2 regions of the Qipengyuania sp. 902 genome follow, and region 2 is predicted to be linked to the other one. Evidence: predicted binding sites of a transcription regulator. Region 2 holds the regulator's gene; the other holds the start of a gene.
What was found. Region 2 encodes LexA, which represses DNA repair genes until DNA is damaged. Its sites were predicted from a motif close to GTTCCNCNCTTGTTCT; they were not measured.
Positions count from the first base shown of each region.

Region 1: ACSH0F_RS13905 (S24 family peptidase) is a predicted target of LexA. The motif match lies at 3,069-3,084, and genes of this name have one in related genera.

Region 1 covers NZ_JBNJLJ010000005.1:14,317-18,798, forward strand. Annotated here, with positions in the region: gene mobF (MobF family relaxase) at 1-2,349, shown strand, start outside; gene ACSH0F_RS13905 (S24 family peptidase) at 2,365-3,000, opposite strand; gene ACSH0F_RS13910 (helicase-related protein) at 3,406-4,482, shown strand, end outside.
Region 2 covers NZ_JBNJLJ010000002.1:246,991-251,472, reverse strand. Annotated here, with positions in the region: gene ACSH0F_RS06315 (ComEC/Rec2 family competence protein) at 1-1,514, shown strand, start outside; gene lexA (transcriptional repressor LexA) at 1,590-2,288, opposite strand; gene trpC (indole-3-glycerol phosphate synthase TrpC) at 2,435-3,220, opposite strand; gene trpD (anthranilate phosphoribosyltransferase) at 3,217-4,209, opposite strand; gene ACSH0F_RS06295 (anthranilate synthase component II) at 4,206-4,482, opposite strand, start outside.

The sequences.
Region 1 (4,482 bases), on a different contig from region 2:
GCGCGCTTTCGTCTGGCGGTCGAGAAAATGGGCTACGAAGCAGAGCCGGTTGGAAAGCATGGCAATTTCGAAGCAGCGGGCATCGCCCGCGAGCAGGTCATGGCTTTTTCCACGCGGCGCGAAGAAGTCCTCGACGCGGTACGCCAGCTGGGCGAGAACACCCCGAAAACCCGCGACATTGCTGTGCTCGATACGAGGAAAAGCAAGGCGCCCGTCAGGGACCGGGAAGGCCTTCTCGATGCGTGGCGGCAGAAAGCCCAAGAAGTCGGAATTGACCTTGCCCGCTTGATCGATGCGTCGCAGATGCGGGCTGCAACGAAGGACATTCCCAGATCGAAAGAAGGGAGCCTTCTTCAGCGTGGAATTGCGAAGCTGAGAGAGTTCGCGCAGCGGATCAAGGGCGATCCGACTGATCCACTGATCCCTGCCCATGTCCTCAAGCAGGATGCACCGACCATCGCGGCCGCGCAGGCTGTTGCTTCCGCGGTGCGTCATCTCTCGCAGCGCGAGGCAGCCTTTCCCCGTGAGGGATTGCTGAAAGCGGCGCTCGATTTTGGGCTACCGACGACGGTGGATCACGTCGAAACCCGTGTGAACGCATTGGTCAGAAGCGGCGCACTTGAGCCCGGCAAAGGCGAACACAAAGGCTGGTTGGCGAGCCGCGAGGCGCTTGACCTTGAAAGCACCATTCTCGCGAACGTCGACCAGGGACGAGGTGCGGTGTTGCCCATCCTGAATCGGCCGGACGCCGCAGAACGGGTTCAGGCAGTTGCCGCGATCAACCACGGAATTTCGCTCAACGAAGGGCAGGAGGATGCGGCTGCCCTTGTCCTTTCGTCGCGGGACAGGATTGTAGCGATCCAGGGCATTGCCGGGGCGGGCAAGAGCAGCGTGATGAAGCCGGTCGCCCAATTGCTCCGCGAGGAAGGCAAGCAGGTGCTGGGACTCGCGGTGCAGAATACGCTCGTCCAGATGCTCGAGCGCGACACCGGCATCCGTTCGATGACCATCGCCCGCTTTCTCGCCCAATGGGGCAGGCTTCTACACGAGCCGGGAAATGCCTCCCTGCTTGGCGAGGCTCGGAGCGTGCTCGCAGACCATGTCCTGGTTCTAGACGAGGCGTCGATGGTGTCGAACGAGGACAAGGCCAAGCTGGTACGGCTGGCGAACCTAGCCGAAGTCCATCGTCTGGTTCTCGTCGGCGACAAGCGACAGCTAGGCGCCGTCGACGCCGGTAAGCCCTTCGACCTCGTCCAACAGGCCGGGATCGAGCGCGCCACCATGGATGTGAATTTGCGCGGCCGCGATCCCGTCCTGCGGCGAGCCCAGGCCGCCGCGCAGGAGGGACGCATCGACGATGCGCTCCAGGCTCTTGCGCCTTCAACCATCGAGGCTCGCGGGGACAGTGCGATTGTTGCTGCCGAAAAGTGGCTTTCGCTCAGCCCGGCGGATCGGGATCGGACGTCGATCTACGCGTCGGGACGGGCCTTACGGTCTGCGGTTAACGAGGCTGTCCAGCGCGGACTCAATGCCAACGGGGAGCTCGGCCCACGATCGGGCCGGCTGACCGTTCATTCTCGGGTGAATGTGACGCACGAGGAGTTGCGATACCTTCGCACATACCAACCGGGCATGGTTCTCAACTTCCGCTCGCGCGACAGCACCCAGAAACTCTCCAAAGGCGACTACACCGTCAAGACCATCGACCATGCCCGCAAGCAGCTCGTGCTTGAGGACAGGAAGGGGCGTCTTAGGAAGTTCAATCCCGCGCGATTGCGGCCGGGCGCAGACGATAGCCGGCTGTCGCTCTTCGAACGCAAATCGCTGTCCATCATCGAGGGAGACAAGATCCGTTGGACCGACAACGACCACAAGCGCGGGCTGTTCAACGCCGACCAGGCCAGGATCGTGGCCATCGACACAAAGGGCGTCTTAGTGGAGACATCAGCGGGCAAGGAGCTCCGCCTGAGCCGCGGCGACCCCATGCTCAAACGCATGGACCTCGCCTATGCGCTCAATGCGCATATGGCGCAGGGACTGACCTCGGATCGCGGGATCGCGGTGATGGACAGCCGCGAGCGCAATCTCGCCAATCGGCAGACCTTCCTGGTCACGGTCACCCGGCTTCGCGACGGGCTTACGCTGATTGCAGACAATGCCGAGAAACTCGGCCGGGCCATAAAGTCCAACAGCGGCGAGAAAACGTCGGCCCTCGAAGTAACGCAAAGGCTCAAGGCGGCAGCTGCCAAGGGCGTTTCGCAAGACAAGGATGTCGGCAGCGCTTCGCCCACAAGTGACAAGCCAGAACTGACAAAGGAAAGGGTAAAACCTTTCGAAATCGGGATCTGAGCCGACGAGAGCTCTCTATACCGCCCGCCCAAACCAGATGACACGGCCGACCACCTGGATCTCGGACCGGTCGACATCGTCCCAGCTGGGATAGGCCGAATTATCGCTGCTGATGGTGATCTTGCGGCCACCGGGCTTGAGCGTCACGCGCTTGACCACCAGCGCATCGTCGGCGCGCAGGACGTAAATACCGTCGCGTAGCCGCGAGCCCTGGTCCGACGCATCGACGAGCACTTCGTCGCCATCGCTGAGTGTCGGCTCCATGGAGTCGCCCAGGACGTGGATGATCGAAAGGCTGGCACTCTTTGCCCGGGTCAACCGGCCAAGCCAGCGTTCGTCGAAACCGAAGCGGGTATGGGCGGTCTCGCTTTCGGCAATCGCTCCGAAGCCCGCCGACGCATCGACATTGAGCACGGGAATCTCGATCAACCCGTCACGCATTGGCGCGGGCGGTCCGCCAAGCACTTGCTCGTCGACCCCGAAGAAGCTGGCAAGCGTGCGCCGGTCATCGTCATCCAGCTTTCGCGGCGAGCCGCGCTTGATGAACTGCTGAATGTAGGACGAGTTTCGTCCGATCATCCGCGAGATCGAGGAATATCCGATCCGTCGCTGCTGGATCAGGCGATCGAGCTCCTCTCTGACGTGTTCCATCGTGTCGTTCCTTCTGGCGGTCTGAGGAGAGAAGGAAATCTCCTAGACTCGATGGAACCTTCCTACTAAGAACAAAACAGGAACACAAGTGCTGACTGAGTCGAGGAAGGCCATGAAATTGCTGGATCGCATTGAGCGTCATTTGAAGGAATCGCACATGTCGGCGACGCGGTTCGGTCGTCGGGCGGTTGGCGATCCGCGCTTCGTGCTTGACCTACGAGCTGGTCGCAGGCCGCGTAGAAGGACTATCGAGAAGGTGGAGCGCTATCTTTCACATGGTCCAAGATTGAAGAAGCAGCCTGATTAGCCCTTTGTCGCGATCATTGGGCCAATCCTCTTTTGGTTCAACAGGATGTGGCGATGATGCTTTGATTTTTGTGTTTGGCTCTGGAAGAAGTGAGAGCCATGAGCACTGGATCAGAACCTGCCCGTTACAATCCATGGCTCTCTCAGGCATGGGCCCCGGCATTGAGAACGCGAACTCTGGCGGCCTTGGACCGGAGCACCAGCGAGTGTGATCGGCTTGCATTGCTTCGGACGTTGGCATGGCTGAGTGGTGGAAGATTTGAATCTGACGATCACGAGTTTTCTAGATTCAGCGATGAGGGTCTTGCACGATTTGGTCTCGCTAGGATCGGTCCAAGCGCGATCCGAATACGTGACGAGAACGGACCGTCCTGGTGGCCTCAGATCCACGTCGATTCCCAGAGTCGACGCTATCTTGAGGAAGGTGTCGGCGATGGCATTCTGCGTCGTCTGACCAGTCTTCCCGGCTATCGATCGCTTTCCCAAAAGGCCGCGGTCCGGGCTCTCTTTACTGCCCCTGCTGGATCGGGATTGCTTGTGTCGCTCCCGACAGGCGCTGGCAAAAGCTTGATGTTTCAGTTGGCAGCCCTTCACGGAAGGGAATCGCACGTGGGTTCGTGCGTAGTCGTTGTGACACCGACAATAGCGCTAGCGCTCGACCATGAGCGAACTTTGCGGGGAATCCCGGGTTTGGAGGGTAGCCGCGCGTTGATCGGAGATCTCGGCAGTGAAGGTATCCGAGATGTGGTCGATGCATTCAGGCGCGGAGAAATCCCTATCTTGCTGCTGGGGCCAGAGCTTGCACTCCGCTCAGATATTGTCAGTCGATTAGTAGAGGTCGCTTCGCCTGAAGCCGCCGCATTTGGACTTAACGGCCGCCTTACCCACTTATTTGTCGATGAAGCGCATATAATTGAGAGTTGGGGCAGAAGCTTTCGTCCCGACTTCCAACGCCTTCCCGGATTGCTCGCGGAGCTTCGTCGATCCAGCCCCGAGTTACGTGCGGTGCTGCTGTCCGCGACCATGCCACCTTCAGCACGGGCAATCCTGCGGCGCGATTGGTCGCTAACCGGCGACTGGCTGGAGATCGACGCCAGGGTCCCGCGCTACGAACATGATATTGTTGTTAGCCAGTGCAGTTCAGACGAGGAAAGGCAGGAAGCGCTGTCGTTCGTG
Region 2 (4,482 bases):
TTGTAGAAGAGGCCGGCGGGGGCGGCGGCGAAGGCTGGATTGCGCAGGTTCAGCGGCACCTCTCGGCGCATGTTCGCGACCGTCTCGACGGCGCTCCCGGCGCGATCGCGGCGACTCTCGCCAGCGGCGATCGCGGGGCGATTTCCGAAGCGGACGAGGTGGCCATGCGCGATTCTGGTCTCACGCATTTGCTGTCGATCAGCGGTCTCCACGTGAGCGCGATCATCGCCGCGACCTATCTGATTGCGCTCAAGTTGCTGGCCCTGTGGCAATGGCTTGCGCTGCGGGTCCGTTTGCCGATTGTCGCCGCGGCAATCGCTGCGCTTGCCGGGATCGGCTACACGCTTTTGACCGGGGCTCAGGTGCCGACGGTGCGTAGTTGCATCGGCGCACTTCTGGTCCTGACGGCTCTGGCGCTTGGGCGCGAGCCGCTCTCTTTGCGCCTAGTCGCAGTGGCGGCAATTTCGGTGCTATTCCTGTGGCCGGAGTCGTTGGTCGGGCCGAGCTTCCAGATGAGCTTTGCCGCCGTGCTAGCCATCGTCGCGCTGCATAATGCGAAGCCGTTTCGCGAATTCCTTGCGCCACGAGAAGAAAGCGGCCTGCGCCGTTTCGGCCGCCGGGCGTTGATGCTGTTCCTGACCGGCTTTGTCATCGAGCTCGCACTTATGCCGATCGTCCTCTTCCATTTCCACCGGGCGGGGATTTACGGGGCGGTCGCAAATCTGTTCGCGATCCCGCTGGTGACCTTCGTCTCCATGCCGCTGGTGGCACTGGCGCTGGCGATGGACGTAGTCGGGCTGGGGGCGCCGGCTTGGTGGCTGGTCGGCAAATCGCTCGATGTGCTGCTGTGGATCGCGCACCTCGTTTCGGCTCAGCCGGGTGCCGTGAAGCTCGCGCCCAAGATGCCGATGGCGGCGATGGCGATATTTGTCCTTGGCGCGCTCTGGTTAGCCTTGTGGCATGGAAGAAAACGGCTTTGGGGCGTGATTCCCGTCGCCGTCGCTTCCTTATGGATGTGGGCGACACCCGCCCCGGACATCGTGATAACGCGTGACGGGCGTGATGTTGGTATAGCGAGCGCTGACGGTCGGCTGCTTGTTTTGCGGGACAGCGAGGGCAGCTACGCCCAGCAAAACCTGCGCGAAATCGCAGCGCTCGACGGGGAGCCCGTACCTTTAGCCGAATGGTCGGGCGCTCGGTGCAGCCGGGATTTTTGTAGCTTACGTATCGATAGGGATGGTCGAGAATGGGACGTGCTGATTGCGCGAAGCCGCGAACTTATCGAGGAGCGAGCGCTTGCCGCCGCCTGCGACAGGTCCGACATCGTCATCGCTGATCGCTTCCTGCCGCTCTCATGCAAGCCACGTTGGCTCAAGGCCGATCGCCGGTTTCTCGAGCGGGAAGGGGGTACCGCCATTTACCTTGCCGAAGAGCGTATCGATACCGTCGCCGAAGGGCAGGGCGAGCACGGTTGGTTCCGCCCTCTCGTCCGGCGGAACGCGGGCTCCCAATAAAAACAACCTCTGAAAGAAGAGGGGGCGCAGCCGACGCCGCGCCCCTCTCCCAAACCAAACCTATCTCGTCGAGCGTCAATGGTAGCGCCGTAGCAAACCGGCAAGCTTGCCTTGAACCTTCACTCGATGGGATTCATAAACCTGCGGTTCGTAGGCCCCATTCGCAGGATCGAGGCGGATTCGCCCGCCATCGCGGCGCAGATATTTCAGCGTAGCTTCTTCGTCATCGACAAGCGCCACGACGATCTCCCCGTCGCGAGCGGTATCGGACCGTCGCACGAGTGCGAAGTCGCCATCGAAGATTCCTGCCTCGACCATCGAGTCGCCCGACACTTCGAGCGCGTAATGCTCGCCGGGCCCAAGCAGCGCGGCAGGAACAGGCATGCTCGCCTGGCCCTCGATCGCTTCGATCGGCGCGCCAGCCGCGATTCGGCCATGGAGCGGCACGTCGATGATGTCGTTCGCCGGTTCCGGGGCGACGGGTTTCGCCGTTACCGTAGCCGCCGTGGTCGCGCCGGTATCGTTCGCAGGCTTGGCCTGGCCGGAGCCTGTCACCGCATCTTCGGGCAGTTTGACGACCTCGAGCGCGCGCGCCCGGTTGGGCAGGCGACGGATGAAACCACGTTCTTCGAGAGCGGAAATCAGGCGATGCACGCCGGATTTGCTCTTGAGGTCGAGCGCTTCCTTCATTTCTTCGAAACTGGGTGAAATGCCGGTCTCCTCCAGCCGTTGCTGGATGAAGCGGATCAATTCGTGCTGCTTGGCTGTCAGCATATCTGCGCAACTCCCGTGCCGCCTGTTCACAACCCTGTGAACGAATGTGGAACAATTAGGCAACGGATATCAGCAAGTCAAGCAATTCAGCCGTTTCGGACCTTTCTTGTGGAGAACAGGCGTTCGCGATACGTGCCGGAGCTGAGTCAGCCTTGGAGCAGGGTACGCGTCGCAGCGACGACATCGGCCTGCCGCATCAGACTTTCGCCGACGAGGAAGCTACGGACGCCGCCGCGCGCGAGGCGCTGGCAATCGGCATGCGTCGCAATGCCGCTCTCTCCGACAATAAGGGCGTGCTCAGGGGCGAGGGCTGCGAGCCGCTCGGTGGTCGCTAGTTCGGTGGTAAAGGTCCGCAGATCCCGATTGTTGACACCGATGAGCCGCGATTGAAGCGCTTGCGCGCGTTCCAGCTCGTGTTCGTCATGGACTTCGACTAACACGTCCATCCCGCGCTCAATCGCGGCCGCTTCGATCTCGCCCATCACGCCGTCGTCCAGCGCGGCAACGATGATGAGTATCGCATCAGCGCCGAGCGCGCGGGCTTCAGCGACCTGCCAGGGGTCGACCATGAAGTCCTTGCGCAGGACCGGCAGATCGCAAGCCTCGCGCGCTTCGACCAGATAGTCTTCGTGGCCTTGGAAGTACGGGGCATCGGTCAGGACGGAGAGACAGGCCGCACCGCCCCTGGCGTAGTCACGAGCGTGCTGCTCGGGGCGAAAATCCTCTCGGATCAGACCCTTGGATGGTGAAGCTTTCTTGATTTCGGCGATCAGGCCGAAGCCATTTTGCTGCGCGCATTCCAGTGCGGAGCGAAAGCCACGCGGCGGCGTTTGGCCCGTGGCTCGCACATCGAGCGAATCGAGCGAATGCTTCTGCATACGCTCGGCCACCTCGCCACGCTTGGTTTCGCAGATCTCGACCAGCTTGTTCATTGCGCGATCGCGATCCAGTCCGCCAGCAGTTGCCGGGCAGCGCCGCTATCGATTGCGTCGCCAGCCATTTCGGCACCAACCGTCCAGTCCTCGGTTTTGCCTGCCACGATCAGCGTCGCGGCGGCGTTGAACAGCACGGCGTCGCGATAGGGTCCGGGCGCCCCGAGCAAGAGCGCTTCCAGTGCCTTCGCATTGTGCGACGGATCGCCTCCGCGGATCGCCTCGACCGGTGCGTGGGGCAGGTTCGCCTGTACGGGATTTACCCGCCGCATCTCGAAATCGTTGCCGGTCACATCGGCCAGCTCGTTTCCACCCGCAAGGCTAAGCTCGTCCAGCCCCTCGTCGCCAGAAGCGATAAAGGTACGCTCGGTGCCGAGCTTGGCTTTTGCCGCTGCGTAGATCGGCACATAGGCCGGGCGCGCAATCCCGATCAGCTGGCGTTTCACGCCTGCCGGGTTGGACAGCGGCCCCATCAGGTTGAATATCGTGCGAACGCCGAGCTGTTGGCGGATCGGCTGCATCCGCCCCATTGCTGGATGATGGTTCTTTGCGAAGAGGAAGCAAATTCCTAGTTCGGCCAGCGACTTCTCGGCGGTTCTTCCTGCCGCTTCCATGTCCAGCCCGAGCGCTTCGAGCGTGTCTGCCGCGCCCGACTTGCTGCTCGCCGCCCGATTGCCGTGCTTGGCCACAGGGACGCCGCACGCCGCGACCAAGAGGCTCACTGCCGTCGAGACGTTAAGCGTGTGGTGCCCATCGCCGCCCGTGCCGCAACAATCGACCGTTCCTTCAGGCGCATCGATCGGGATCAGTCGCGCCCGCAGGGCCCGTGCCGCGCCCGCGATCTCATCGGATGTTTCGCTGCGGGTGGATATTTCGCGTAGGAACCGCGCGATTTCCTCGTCGCTCGTCTCGCCGTCCAGTATCCAGCCGAAGACCTCCTCGGCCTCCTGCTCGGCCAGATGCTGCTCTGCTGTGGGGAGCGTCTTCATGCCGGCACCTTTGCCTTGATGCCGCACAGCGAGAGGAAATTCGCAAGCAACGCATGGCCATGCTCTGTCGCGATGCTTTCGGGATGAAATTGGACGCCGTGGATAGGCAAGTCGCTATGACGGAACCCCATCACGCTGCTGCCATCGAGGCCGGGCGTCGTGCTGGTGCCGTTGACCGCGAGGCACTCGGGAATGTCCTCCACAATCAGCGAGTGATAGCGGGTCGCGATGAAGGGTGACGGCAGTCCGGCAAATACGCCGGTGGCGTCATGT